DNA from 2 places in the Crassaminicella indica genome. Region 1 is predicted to be linked to the other one. Evidence: riboswitches for the same ligand, from Rfam matches in the RefSeq annotation. Region 1 holds a riboswitch; the other holds the start of a gene.
What was found. Region 1 has a riboswitch for thiamine pyrophosphate ahead of KVH43_RS08125 (thiamine-binding protein). Riboswitches for the same ligand answer to the same signal wherever they lie in the genome.

Region 1 (7,715 bases):
CATGACTGCACTCATAAGTCCAAGTGCTATGAATCTTTTGTAATTTTTCATTATTGCATCTCCTTTCTCTAAATGTTATCAAATCTGAAAAAAGTATACCATATAGAGAATTTGAAAAAGTTACAAAAAGGTTAAAATCGCAGCATTTTTTTTAACACATCCTTTAATTGAACAAGCTCCTCTTGAAGTCTAGCAACATCTCCTTTTGTAGCTGGACGATTATATTCTATATAAAAATCTCTTGATCTATATGATAAATCATCTATAAAACAATTCATATCACTTGCTATTAGCTTTGCTTTATTTATTTGATCTTGTACGGTTTTCATTTTATTTAAAACAGCAATCTCTACCCCATTTTTAAGCTGGATCATAACATATTTTTCTTTTTCTGTTACTTTTTCAATATCATAAAGGTTAATGTATCCCTTAGCTCCATCTTTTACAAATTTAGGTTTTCTCATTTTAAAAGGTATTAAAAGTAATCTTTGGTGGAATAAAATAGGTACACTTAACCGTTGATGTAAGACTTGTCCATATTTTTCTCTACAAGCTTCAATATGTATAGTATAGTATCTAGCAATAATCTTTAATACTGTTTTCATCGTTCTTTTATCTATAAAGCTTCGTCCATCTTCTGTAATCAATTTTGTAACATTCCCCATATTGAGTTGATAAATAGGAATCAATGCACATATGCCCACTTTTATAATGTTATCAATGTTTTTCATCTTATCACCCCTCGTTTTGTCGAACATATGTTTTGTTTTATTATACAACTTGTTCTCATAAATGTCTATCTCTACTTTTGTAAGATAATGGAGTTTTTTCTGAATAAACCTATTTTTCATATGTTCTTTTTATAGCTTCAATGGATGAATTTTTATAAATGCAAAAAATATATACTTCTTTAATAAAAAGTAGCTTGGGATTCCCCAAGCTACTTTTTATTAAATGATTTCATCAATATCTGTTGTAACAATTCTTGCAGAATCAATACCTGTTAGCTCACCACTGTTGGTTTGAAATATGTTCTTATCAATTATTACCTGCATTGCTGATTCTACTTGCTCTTTTGTCAAATCCTCCTTTGCATTGTCTACAGATATTTTTGTAGTTTTGCCACCTTGATTTTGAAAAATCATCTCTAATCTCTTTGTTAACAATCATAACACCTCCTTTTCTTATTTGCTTTCTGACTAAGCTTCTACTATTTCTTTTTCATCTACCCTTTCAACTTCAAGGGCTTTGCTGTTTTGCAGCCCAATCAAGGTAGTTGCGACATCATAGATGTCTTGATCCTTCGCAGTAGGCTTGATGTTTGAATAGGTTCTGCTTCTCTTTTTTTCATTTCCATTGTCATCCATTCCATTACTAAAAGTAATCTTTAGCTTTGAAGGACCCATTTTTACACTTACTGCCATATTTATCTCCTCCTTTCATTTATATAGATGATATTTTTTAAAAAAGTTTAGTATCAAAAAATAAAAATATCTGTTAAATTAATTGCTATCATATTCTCCAATAAAAAAAGATCAGACTCATACACTTGCTTAAGCCTGATCTTTTCATTATTTTAATGCATCCATCAATATTTTTTTATAGTTTAAAAAGCTTTCTGTAACAACAATATCTTTTTTCCTCGGTCTTTCAAAACTTATTCTTACTTCTTTTAAAACTCTTGCAGGTCTTTGACTAAGTACATAAATTCTATCTGATAAATAAATTGCTTCCTCTATATCATGAGTAATAAAAAGAACTGATCTTTTAAATTGACGCCATATGTCAAGAAGCCACTCCTGCATTTTTGAACGATTAATTGCATCTAATGCTCCAAATGGCTCATCAAGCAGCAAAAGCTCACTATCTACTAAGAATGTTCGAAGAAGTGCAGCCCTTTGTCGCATCCCACCTGATAATTCATTAGGGTATGCTTGTTCAAATCCTTCTAATCCAAAAGTATCAAAATACTTTTTTACCTCTTTTTTTGCCTCTCTTTTATTTTTTCCTTGAATTTCAAGAGGCAATATCACATTATCTATGAGCGTTCTCCAGGGCATTAGTAAATCCTTTTGGTGCATATAACTTGCTCTTTGATTAGATTTTTCTAAAGGTTCTCCATCTATTTCTACTAAACCTTCATATGCTTTCTCTAATTTTGTAATAATATGAAACAAAGTACTTTTTCCACAGCCACTAGGACCTATTATGGAAACAAATTCTCCCTTGTTTACATATAAGTTGATATTCTCTAATACCTTTAAGACATCTCTTTTGGAAATATAATCCATATGCACATTAGTTAACCTAATTTTAGGTGTTTGCATTTCTTTCTACTCCTTATTCTTTAGGTAAAAATTCATTAGTAAATGCAGCGTCTATATCAATTTTCTTTGCAATTAAAGCTCTATCGAAAAGCCAATTTGTATAATTTTCCCATACTTCTCTTTTCTGAATTCCCCATTGGCTTGCCTCTGCCTTATACTTATCACTCAAGAATTTCTGACTTTCAACAACTAACTCCTTATTTAATTCTGGTGCGTATTTTAATAAAATATCAGCAGCCTCAACAGGATTTTTTATAGCATACTCATATCCTTTACTTGTAGCTTCCATAAATTTCTTTACTAAATCCTTCTTCTCATTTATATTTTTTTCATTAGTGATAATAACAGGTGTATAATAATCAAGAGCAGAATCTTCTTTTCCTAAATCAATATAATTTAGTTCAATTCCCTTAAGCTTTGCTTCAATCCCTGTCCATCCTTCAAAAATCCATGCAAAATCAATATCCTTTTTACTTGAAGCAAAAAAATCTGTTGCCCCACTAGTAAGGATTTGAACTTTTTTTACATCTGCTCCATGCTTGTCCATCAGTGCCTTTAACGTTGCTTTCTCGATAGGAGAACCCCAACCACCATATCTTTTTCCTTCAAAATCCTTTGGTGTTTTAATCCCCTTTTCTTTCAAAGATGCAAAGCCTGATGTATTATGCTGTATAACTGCCGCAATAGATACCACAGGAACATCTTCTACTCTAGCTAATGTTACTTGCTCTTGATAGCTTATACCAAACTGTGCTTTATCTGATGCTACTAGCTGTTCTGCAGTTCCTTCTGCTGGTTGAATAATTTCAACATCTAGTCCCATATCTTTATAATATCCTTTATCCTTTGCAACATAAAGACCTGTATGGTTTGTATTTGGCGTCCAATCTAGTGTTACCGTAATTTTTTGAAGTTTATTATCTTCCTTTTGTACTTCCTCTTTCTTCTCGGCACAACCTGATAAACCTAAAACCATTACCAATAGAACGATCAATAAATTTTTTACTTTTTTTAACATGTAAATCTCTCCTTTGATTTGTTTGCTGATTCCACGGCATAATTTTTTTTGAAACTCTTTCAATCAATTGAAATATGCCAATGCTTAAGATCACCACGACAAATATATCTGCAAATAAAGCTGCTATACGAAAAGAGTTCATGGCACGAGTCATATATACTCCTAAACCACTTTTAGCTCCAATCCATTCTGCCAAAACAGCACCCATAATGCTGTAAGTAGCTGCAATTTTCAACCCTGAAAAAAATGCTGGCAGTGTGGCTGGCATCTGTACCTTTATAAATATTTGAAAAGGCTTTGCACCCATAACCTTCATCAAATTGATAAGATCTTGATCTACAGTCTCTAGTCCTTCTATAACACTTACAGCAATAGGAAAAAAACAAACCAACACAACAATTACAATTTTGGGCAAAATCCCAAATCCCAGCCAAATCATAAAAAGAGGTGCTAAAGCAATAATAGGAACAGTCTGGGATATGACAAATATCGGATAGATGATTTTTTTCAGAAGTTCATACTTATTCATCAGTCCTGCTGCAAAAATTGCAAATATAGTAGCTATAACAAAGCCTATACTAGCTTCAACAATAGTAGTTTTTGTATGTTCCCACAAAATTTGCCTATATTCGATCAAAGCACTTATTATAGAAGATGGTGCTGGAAGTATATATTTTGGTATATTATATATTTTTATAAGTATTTCCCATAAAATAATTAAAAAAACAATAAAAGCAATGGGTAGTACTTTATCTCCTGTATTTTCCCACTTTTTCATGCATAGTCACGCCCTCTGGTTTATAGTCAATTTTTACCATAGAAATAACTCTACTGGCTCCTTCTTCTACACAAATTTCCTGTGCTCTTTTTACAATGTCTAAAAGCTTATCTAAATCTCCCTCCATGGTAGTTTCCATAGGCCCTACTTCATACTTTACACCACTTTTATCAATAAGCTCAATCACTTTGTCTACTACGGGATATATCCTTTCTTCTAAAACTACAGGCAAAACCTGTATACTTACGTTTACATTTGCCATTTTTTCGCTCCTCTCTAAATCTTTAAAATTTTTCCAACAAAAAAATGCTGCTCAGAATAGGCAGCAGTTTTTATGTGCATTCCCTACGCTGGCATTACCCAGATCAGGTCTCATGGTCGGAATATTTTTTATTCCCTCTCAGCCAAAAACATCAGCTCCCATTGATTATTTTATTTACTATTTTTAGTATATACTTTTTTTGAATAAAATCAATACTTTTCTACTCAAGGTGTATTTTATAAATATTTATTTTGTATTTTCTACCATTTTAAGCTTTTCTATGATCGCTTTCCTATAATCTTCTTCTGAACGTCCTCCATTATATACATCTCCCACAATATTTCCCTTCTCATCTACAAATATTGTAGTAGGAAAAAAAGTCACGAAATCTAACAACTGCTTCTTCAACACATCATCAGGAATCAAAACACGAAAATCAGCATTTGACTTTTTCATGATTTTTTGTGCAGCTTCTACAGTATCTTCATCATCTCCAGCATCAACACATATGCCTATAATATTTGATCCTTTAGGTAAATTTTTATAAGCCTTTCCTATATCCGGCATTTCTTCTACACAAGGGCTACAAAAAGTTCCCCAAATATTCACCATAGTAATTTTATAATCCTTAAAAATATCTGAAGTGATTTTCTCACTATTCAGATCTTTCGTTTCAAATCCTGATATATTAAGATTACTAAATTTTTCATTATATTCTTCATACTGCTGTGATTCTTCTTCTTCTGTTAACATGATAGGATCAGCTGGTCCTATTATAACCGCTACTGCCAATAAACAAATTATACTTGCTAAAATTATTAATAATATCTTGAATGGCTTCTTCATCTTTACCTCCAGTTTATAAAATCTCTGATTTTTTTTTATCAGGAACATATTCTAATAAATCCCCTGGCTGACAATTAAGTTCTCTACATATAGCTTCTAATGTTGTAAATCTTATAGCCTTTGCTTTGTTATTTTTAAGTATAGATAAATTAGCATTTGTAATCCCCACTCTTTCTGCAAGCTCTGTAAGAGAGATTTTTCTCTTTGCCATCATCACATCTAAATTTATAACAATCCCCATAGCAACCTCCTCTAAATAGTAAAATCATTTTCTTCTTTTACTTCAACAGCTTGCTGGAAAACTTTTGATAATACTAAAATAAAACAACCCGAAAAGAAAAATATAAAAAATTCCATATCTGTATGAACGCCTTTCATATCTATAGTTATAAGATTAAAATCTACATATTTAGGATTTATAAAAAAGTTAATCAAATAGCATCCTGTAATAATAAAGCATTCTATAGCTATATTTCTTAATCTTTTTACATTTTCTCTTATAAATGGATTTACATATATTAAAGAATCTAAAATTTGTCTTAAATGAAAAATAATCATCATCAAGGAAATACTGCCTATTACAAACAAAGTATAAATAATGCTTTTTCTGATCAAACTTATATTTAAATCATTACTTGATAATACATGAATGGATAAATAGATAAACATTCCAACCCCAATAGTAAGCAAAATATTTAACAAAATCTTTAAAGCACTAGTTAAAGATCCTTTTCCATAATACCTCATACACATACCTCCCTTATTATTTTACTAATCTATATTACCATGCTATAAAATGTTTTTCAATATTTTTTTATCGAAAAACGATAACTTATTGTTTCCTCGCTTTTTTTATAATTCTAAATACACTAACATTAAAAGGACTTCTCCTGAGAAGTCCTTTTATTATGCATAGCTTTCTTCCTTTTCTAAATTTTTGAAGGCTACTGAAAGCATAAGCTTTATACGATTGATTTGATTCACTTCACTTGCACCAGGATCATAATCAATAGGCACAATATTGGCTTTTGGATAGCTTCTTCTAAGCTCCTTAATCATTCCCTTTCCTGTAATATGATTAGGAAGACACGCAAATGGCTGAAGACACAAGATATTTTCTGTACCACTTTCTATTAACTCCACCATTTCTGCTGTTAGGAACCAACCTTCTCCTGTTTGATTACATAAGGATAAATGTTTTTTTGCAAGATGAGCTAACTCATAAATTTCTTTTGGAGGTTCAAACCGACTGCTCTTCTTTAGAAGCTTTCTCATATCCTTTCTATAAGTTTCAATCCCGTTTATAGTAATGTTTCCCATAATCATTCCTATAAAGCTTCCAGACAATTTTTCATACTTTGTTTTGCGATCATACGCACAGTATAATAAAAAATCCGTAAGATCTGGTACAACTACCTCTGCTCCTTCTGCTTCTAAAAAGTCTACCACATGATTATTCGCATCTGGATGAAATTTTACTAGTATTTCTCCTACTACACCTACTCTTGGTTTTACTAAATCTTCATCGATTGGTAAATTATCAAAGTCTTCAACAATTTTTTTTATATTTTCTTTAAAATCCTTTTTCCTACCTCTAAGTAAGCTTTCTTTGCATTTTTTTACCCATTTTTGATACAAAGCATTGGCTGAGCCTTTTATTTTTTCATAAGGACGAACTCTTAATAAAACTCTCATTAAAAGATCTCCATAAATAAGCCCCATCATTAAATTATCTAGTGTAGTGGGCTTTAGCTTAAACCCTGGATTTTTCTCTAGTCCTGATGCATTTATTGAAATCACCGGTATATGCTCCATGCCTGCATCCTTTAATGCTTTTCTTAAAAAGGCTATATAATTGGTTGCACGACACCCTCCACCTGTTTGGGATATCATAACAGAAGTATTGTTCAAATCATATTTTCCTGATTTTAAAGCTTCCATAATCTGTCCTATTGTAATAATTGCTGGATAGCATGCATCATTATGCACATATGCAAGTCCCTCATCTATAGCAGATTTTCCTACATCTCCTAAAACTTCCACATTGTATCCTGCTTTTTTAAATCCTACATCTAAAAACTGAAAATGAATAGGTGACATTTGTGGAACTAAAATCGTATGATTTTTTTTCATTTTCTTCGTAAACAGCACCCTTTCATCATTTTCATAAAGTTTCTTTGGTTCAAAATTTCTCTTATCTCTTTCTTTAATAGCTGCAAGAAGAGATCGAATACGAATTCTTACAGCTCCAAGATTATTTATTTCATCTATTTTCAACAAGGTATATATTTTTCCGTATCTTTCTAATATCTCTTGTACTTGATCTGTAGTAATAGCATCTAAGCCACAGCCAAAGGAGTTTAGCTGAACGAACTCTAGGTTTTTATTTTTTGCAACAAAGGTAGCAGCTCTATAAAGTCTTGAATGATATACCCATTGATCTACCACACGCAGAGGTCTTTCTGGTTTTGTAAGATGACTCAC
Region 2 (7,715 bases), 900 kb from region 1:
GCTAATTCAAACATCTTTTCCCAATCTAATGCTTGTCTTGCCTTACTCATTGCATCATCCCATTCTTTTGCACCTTTTATATTTTTCCCTAAATCTCCAGCATGTGCAGCAATTCTTGTTGCAATGATTCCTTCTTTCATATCTTCTAAGCTTGGAAGCCTTAGATGTTCCGCTGGTGTAACATAGCATAAAAAATCGACCCCATAGCTTGCAGCTAACGCACCACCAATAGCACTCGTTATGTGGTCGTATCCTGGTGCTACATCTGTAACTATTGGGCCTAATACATAAAATGGTGCACCATGACAAAGCTTTTTTTCAAGCATTACATTGGCAGCAATTTCATTTATAGTCATGTGTCCAGGTCCTTCAATCATTACCTGCACATTTCTTTCCCATGCTCTTAAAGTCAGCTCTCCTAATATTAGTAATTCCTGAATTTGACTTGCATCTGTAGCATCATTGATGCTTCCAGGTCTACATGCATCTCCAAGACTTAAAGTAACATCATATTCCTCACAAATATCTAATAACTCATCAAAATGTTCATAAAATGGATTTTCCTTATCATTTAATTCCATCCAAGCATAAATTAACGACCCACCCCTTGAAACAATATTGGTAAGTCTTTTATTTCTTTTAAAAACCTCTGCTGTATATCTATTGATGCCTGCATGGATTGTAACAAAATCCACCCCATCTTCTGCATGTTTTTTAACTACTTTCAAAAACTCCTCTGCCGTAATATCCTTTAATTCTTTATCATAAAACCCTACCGCATCATATACCGGAACAGTCCCTATCATTGCAGGAGACATTTCTATCAGTCTTTTTCTAAATTCTTCAGTTTTTCCATAAGAGCTTAGATCCATAATCGCTTCAGCCTTCATATCAATAGCTGTCTTAACCTTTTCAAGCTCTTTTTCTATATCACAGCAATCCTTTGAAATACCTAAGTTTACATTTATTTTTGTTCTTAATCCTTCTCCAACCCCCTCTGGATTTAAGCTTTTATGATTCTTATTTGCAGGAATAATCACCTTCCCTTCTGCAATCAAATTTTTTAAAACTTCTACATCTATATTTTCCTTTTTTGATACAAGCTCCATTTCCTTTGTGATTATACCTTTTCTAGCTGCATCCATTTGTGTTGTATATGTCATTTTTATTCCTCTCCTTTTCTATATTTGCATCCAATCCTTAAATACTGGCTGATACCCTTTTGATAAAATAACATTCTTCATCTCTTCTACGCTTCTATTATCTGATATCTCAAATTGTCCTTCTCCCTTATCATTACTGCTGTGTCCTCCTACTTCTGTGCTTACCCCTGCAGACATTTTGGTAACGCCTAGAGGGATTAAGTGATCTCTAAAGCTTGCTCTTTCCCTAGTAGATAATGTAATCCCTAAATATGGCATAAAAATCCTTAAAGCTAGTAAATACTGAACAATATTTTTATCACTCACATTATGAACTTCATCAAAGCATCCTGCATGAGGACGAATACGAGGTGGTGATATACTAATACATACATCTGGGTATTTGTTTTGGAGATAATTAGCATGAAGTCCACTCATAAAAGCTTCTCTTCTCCATTCATTTAGCCCTAAAAGAGCTCCAATATTCACATTCCTCATCTTAGCTTTGCATCCTCTTTCAGGTGTATCTAATCTAAAATGATAATCTTTTTTAGGTCCTGATATATGTACCCGATCGTAAATCTTCTCATCATATACCTCTTGATAAACAGCTAAGTTATCTACCCCTGCTTCTACCATTCTTTCATAATCCTCTTGCGTTAAGGGATATACTTCAATCCCAACAGAATCAAAATATTTCTTTAGAATCTTTACTGCATCTATAATATAAGATACTGGTGTAGCATTAGGGGATTCTCCTGTTAAAACAAGAATATGCTTAAGTCCTGTTTTAGCAATAGAAATAGCTTCCCTTTCTATTTCTTCTGGGGATAATTTTTTTCTTTTAATATTGTTATCCACATTAAACCCACAATAAGCACATCTATTCACACAGAAGTTTCCTATATACATTGGAGTAAATAATAATATGGTCTTTCCAAAATGCTGTAATGATAAAGCATGTGCCTTTTGTGCCATTTCTTCTAAAAAACTTTCTGCCTTTGGAGACAATAGTGCTAAAAAATCATAAATATTTATTTTATTTTTATTTAGTATTCTTTTAATCTCTGTTGATGTAACATTTTCAAAAAAAGCATCATAATCAAAATCCTTAAAATTTATATAAACATCATAAAAGCCCATCAAAACTCACCTTCATTCAAAAATCCTGTAAGTGGAGAAGAAGCAATAGCACATTTTTTAGTAGCTCCTAATTTTGAAAGATATGCAGTTCTTCCTGCTATTACTGCAAGAGAGAATGCTTTTGCCATATTTACAGGGTCATCAGAAGTAGCAATAGCTGTATTTACTAAAACTGCTGCTGCACCCATTTCCATAGCTTCAGCCGCCTCTGATGGCTTTCCAATTCCTGCATCTACAATGATTGGTAAATCTATTTCGTCAATCAAAATCTCAATAAGCTCCTTCGTCCTAATTCCTCTATTTGTTCCTATAGGTGCCCCCAAAGGCATTACTGCTGCTGCACCTGCATCTACCAATCTCTTTGCACTCATAAGATCAGGACTCATATAAGGAAGTACAACAAAGCCTTCCTTTGATAAAATTTCCGTTGCTTTAATAGTTTCTTGATTATCAGGAAGTAAATACTTATGATCAGATATAACCTCAATCTTTACCCAATCACCACAGCCCATAGCCCTTGCAAGTCTTGCAATCCTCACAGCTTCTTCTGCATTTCTTGCTCCAGAGGTATTTGGAAGCCATATAACATCTTTGGAAATATATTCAAGGATATTTTCTTCCTTAGCTTCAAGATCAACTCTTCTCACCGCCATTGTAACTACTTGAGTTTCAGAGCTTTTAATAACATCAGGTATAATTTTTTTACTCGGAAATTTTCCAGTCCCAATGAACAATCTGCTTTTTAATTCAATTCCTCCAATTTTCAATAAATCCATTCCATCATCTCCTAAACTTCATATTCTTCTAAAATAATCCTAAGCACTGTATTCGCTTGATGATTTGCGGCGATAGCAACTCTCGGTGCCATGAGTCCACAGCCCGGCTTTGCTTCTGATATTTCATCTCCAACTAAATAGAAGCGATCTCTCACTATTTTTGTTTTTATTGTATTATTCGAAAAATATCCAGCCATTCCAGAGGCTGCAACGATATATTTCTCAGGAAGCTTAGATAAAGCTGTATTGACTAAAGTTGCTTTACACATAGGATTGTCCAATGCTTCCACAATAATATCCGCATCTTCAAAGCAATCCTTTATATTGCTTTCATCAAGGTATAAATCTTTTGTTTCAACATCTACAAAAGGATTAATATTTTTTAGGACATCTTTTATTGCTTCTGTTTTTTTCATTCCTATATGCTTTGTAAAATACTGCTGCCTATTTAAATTGCTTGGCTCAACTACATCAAAATCTATAAGCACTAGTTTTCCTATTCCTAATCTTGCTAAAGAGACAGCTACATTTGAACCAAGTCCCCCAAGTCCTGCAATCCCTACACATGCCTTTTTTACTTTTTCATGAACTCCCGGTGTATGTCTAGCTACTAGTAAAGCTTCTAACTCCTCTTCATTTGGAATTTCTCCTCTTATAATGAGAGTAAGTCTGTCATCCTTCTTCAAAGGTGCATCTTCTCTTAAAATAAATCCGTTTAAAACAACAATATCTGCTTCCTTTTTTACAAAATCACGAATTCCAAAGGCTGTAGATCTTTCATTTACAATAACCGGCTTTTCATTTACATATATTTTCAAATCAACCACCTCCAACAAAGCTTACGATCTCTACTTTATCTGCTTTGTTTAATACATGCTCATTATATTTTTCTTTTGGAATAATTGTAAGATTTACTTCTACAACTACCTTTTCTTCATTCAAATCTAATTTTTTCAACATCTCACAAATAGTTATCTCTGAATCAAAATCCATTTCTTTTCCATTGATTATCATGCTTTTCCCTCCTTTCTTTTACGCTTTATCCCAAAAACACATTAAAATTAATATATTAAAAAAGTGCGAATTCATAGAGAATTCGCACTTTAAATAATAGCGTACAAAATATTCCCTACGTTGGCATTACCCAAATCAGGTTATACGGGTCAGAGATTTCATCTCTTTCTCAGCCCATCAACATGAGCTCCCCATAGTTTATAAAATTTTCCATTTTAAAAAGCTTACCCTAGGGTAAGCTTTAAAAATAATCATTTTTATCTTTAGCTTCCCTACGGCAGTATTAACTGCATCAGGTTATAAGGGTTAGGATTTCTCCCTCTCAGCCAAAAGGCACCCCTAGCATTTCTATTCTATTCTCTTTTATTGTAATCCTTAATTATGATTTTGTAAAGTTTTTGATTATATACCTAATTATTCTAATCCATATCTCTTCAATTTCTTATAAAGTCCTACACGGCTAATTCCAAGAGATTTCGCTGTTTGATATTTGTTTCCATTATTCTCTTTCAAACAGGCTACTATCATATCTTTCTCCATTTCTTCTACCATCTCTTTTAATGACTTATTTCCTATAGGATAGTTTTTTTTATCATTTTTAGTAAGTCTTGTTGGTAAATGCTTTGGTTTTATTATTAAGTCTGAATCTAAAAGGTTTATAGCCCTTTCAATAACATTTTCAAGCTCTCTTATATTTCCAGGCCAAGCATATTTTTTTAATATTTCTATCGCTCCCTGAGAAATCCCTTCTACATAAATACCTAATCTATTAGATAATTTCATTTTAAGTTCATTAGCAAGGGCTTCTATATCTTCTTTTCTTTCTCTAAGAGGAGGTATCTTAATAGACATTACATTTAATCTATAAAAAAGGTCTTCACGAAATTCACCATTCTTCACTAGAGCATCTAAATCTTTATTCGTAGATGAAATAATTCTAACATCTATTTTTCGAATCACATTCCCTCCAAGTCTTTCTACCTCTTTTTCCTGAAGAACCCTTAAAAGCTTTGCCTGCATAGCAAAAGGCATATCCCCTATCTCATCTAACAAAATCGTTCCTCCATTTGCAAGCTCAAATTTCCCTTCCTTTCCTCCCTTTTTAGCACCTGTAAAAGCACCCTCTTCATATCCAAACAATTCTGATTCTAGTAATTCTGCTGGTATAGCTGCACAGTTTATTTTTACAAAAGGTCCTAAATATCTATTGCTAGCATTATGAATAGAATGAGCAAAAAGCTCCTTACCTGTTCCACTCTCTCCTGTAATAAGAACATTAGAACTCGTTTTTGCTGCTTTCATTGCCATATCCTTTACAATACTCATACTCGGACTTTCTCCTACTAAATCTTGAAAGGAATATTTTGCAGACCTCTCCTTATTAAGTTCACTTTTATAGTAAGCAATCTCCTTCTCTAGTTTGGATATTTTTTTACTAAGTGTTTGAAAATCTCTTATATCCTTAAACATAACCTTTCCAACTGCACCAATAATTCTTCCATCCTTTTTAATAGGAACACGCATAGAGATCATTCTTTTATTTTTTATTTCCTGAATTTCTCCCACTTCCATAATTCCAGTTTCTAATACAACATGAAGTCTTGTATTCTCAATAACCTCTGCTACATGTTTTCCTTCAGGCTCTGATATATCTAAAAATTCTTTATAGGCTTTACTCATCATAGTAATGATTCCATTTTCATCAACAACAGTAACCCATTCATTGGCTGTATCCAAAATAGTATTTAGTATTTCTATATATATCTTATCCTTATCCATTTCTTTGCTCATTTTTCTATAATTAGTAATATCATGGAATAAAGCCATTGCTCCTTCAACATTTCCTTCTAATATCATTGGCATCATACTCATTCTATACTGTCTTTTATTGATGCAAACATTCCTATTTAATTCCTCTTTTCCTGTTTTCACAATAATAGGAAGTCTACAGTTTGGAATAATCTTGTGAATATGTTTTCCTATAATATCCTCTTTTTTTAAATCAAGTAATTTTTCAGCACGCTGGTTCATGACCATTATATTTCCAGCTTGATCTATTGCTAAAAGTGCATCAGGAATATTATTAATTAAAGCATCAAAGTATTTACTCATGCTCAGCCCTCCTCAAAGCAAGGACAATATATTTACAAAGCATACTTTATACAATTTCACTGAAATTATATCATATATTTTGAATTTCTCAAAACTTGTCGAATTTTGCGTATATTTAAAGCTAATAAAATCCCTTGATACACGTATCAAGAGATTATTATTTTTAATATTGATAAAATCCTTTCCCTGTCTTTCTACCTAAAAGATTTCCCTTCACCATCTTTTTCAACAATGGATGAGGTCTATATTTTGGATCTCCAAATTCTTTGTAAAGCACTTCCATGATCGCTAAATTCACATCATTTCCTATTAAATCAGCTAAAGCTAAAGGACCTATAGGGTGATTTGCACCCAATTTCATAGCTTTATCAATATCTTCAGCACTTGCAATACCTTCTGCTAAAATACCAATAGCTTCATTAATCATAGGAATTAAAATTCTATTTACTACAAACCCTGGGGCCTCTTCTACTTCTACAGGGATTTTATCTATTTTTTTAGTCATTTCTAAAACATTATTTTTAGTTTCTTCAGATGTAGCAACTCCCTTTATAACTTCTACAAGCTTCATAACAGGAACTGGATTAAAAAAATGCATTCCTATAACCTTATCAGGTCTATTAGTTGCAGTAGCTATTTCTGTTATGGAAAGTGATGATGTATTAGTAGCTAAAATAGTTTCTTTTTTACAAACTTTATCCAGCTCTGCAAATATTTCTTTCTTTTTTTCAATACATTCTACTGCTGCTTCTACTACTAGATCTACATCTACTATATCCATCCCCGTAGTAGTTGTTATTCTTCCTAATATCTCATTTTTCTCTTTCTCAGTAGTTTTTCCATTTTTAATACACTTTTCTAAATTTTTTGTGATCATCTCAAGTCCTCTTTCTAAAGAACTTTCTTGAATATCTTTCATGATCACTTGGTATCCTGCTTGCGCAAAAGCTTGTACGATTCCTGATCCCATTGTTCCAGCACCAATTACACAAATCTTTTCCATAAAGAACCTCCCAAATTTTATTTTATAAATTGCTTTTATAATTTTTTCAGTATCATAAAATCTACTACGCAAATCTTATACCAAGTTTTTATTTTATTCATAAAAGTTTTAATCCGTTGCTTTCATTTGAACTACTTATATTCATTTACTCATTTACTTTTATACCTTTATCTACAAGTGCTGTTTTGTAAATTAAGTAAACACTATAATGAGATTTTACTGCATCCTACACATACTTCATATGTGTAAATTAAGTTTACATATTTCTTTTGATTTACACTCGTTTCAAAAAATTATTTTTATGTAAATCTGTCATATTCTTTTCGCAAATACAATACACATTATTATATGTAAAGCTTAGCTTTCTTTTTTCATAAAAATTCAAATAAAAAAAGGGGGGGTTTTGATGGGAACTAAAAAAAAATTAGCAGATATTTTAGCAGCAAAAGGGTTACCCATCAATTTCCAAGCTGGTGGGAGCGCACCAGAAAAAATGATCGATAGAGAAGTAAAAAAAGAACCTAC

Region 2: another riboswitch for thiamine pyrophosphate. It lies ahead of thiS (sulfur carrier protein ThiS); the one in region 1 lies ahead of KVH43_RS08125 (thiamine-binding protein).

The regions. Positions count from the first base shown of each region.
Region 1 is NZ_CP078093.1:1,728,893-1,736,607, reverse strand. Features, by position in the region: gene KVH43_RS08160 (hypothetical protein) at 1-51, opposite strand, end outside; gene KVH43_RS08155 (competence protein ComK) at 132-731, opposite strand; gene KVH43_RS08150 (DUF2922 domain-containing protein) at 951-1,166, opposite strand; gene KVH43_RS08145 (DUF1659 domain-containing protein) at 1,200-1,424, opposite strand; gene KVH43_RS08140 (ABC transporter ATP-binding protein) at 1,572-2,327, opposite strand; gene KVH43_RS08135 (ABC transporter substrate-binding protein) at 2,341-3,345, opposite strand; gene KVH43_RS08130 (ABC transporter permease) at 3,245-4,123, opposite strand; gene KVH43_RS08125 (thiamine-binding protein) at 4,095-4,385, opposite strand; TPP riboswitch at 4,448-4,557, opposite strand; gene KVH43_RS08120 (TlpA family protein disulfide reductase) at 4,632-5,231, opposite strand; gene KVH43_RS08115 (helix-turn-helix domain-containing protein) at 5,245-5,472, opposite strand; gene KVH43_RS08110 (DUF2975 domain-containing protein) at 5,484-5,978, opposite strand; gene KVH43_RS08105 (2-hydroxyacyl-CoA dehydratase) at 6,138-7,715, opposite strand, start outside.
Region 2 is NZ_CP078093.1:832,979-840,693, forward strand. Features, by position in the region: gene thiC (phosphomethylpyrimidine synthase ThiC) at 1-1,163, opposite strand, end outside; gene thiH (2-iminoacetate synthase ThiH) at 1,182-2,285, opposite strand; gene KVH43_RS04005 (thiazole synthase) at 2,285-3,061, opposite strand; gene thiF (sulfur carrier protein ThiS adenylyltransferase ThiF) at 3,073-3,879, opposite strand; gene thiS (sulfur carrier protein ThiS) at 3,881-4,075, opposite strand; TPP riboswitch at 4,170-4,279, opposite strand; TPP riboswitch at 4,328-4,426, opposite strand; gene KVH43_RS04020 (sigma 54-interacting transcriptional regulator) at 4,490-6,193, opposite strand; gene KVH43_RS04025 (3-hydroxybutyryl-CoA dehydrogenase) at 6,351-7,190, opposite strand; gene hpdB (4-hydroxyphenylacetate decarboxylase large subunit) at 7,597-7,715, shown strand, end outside.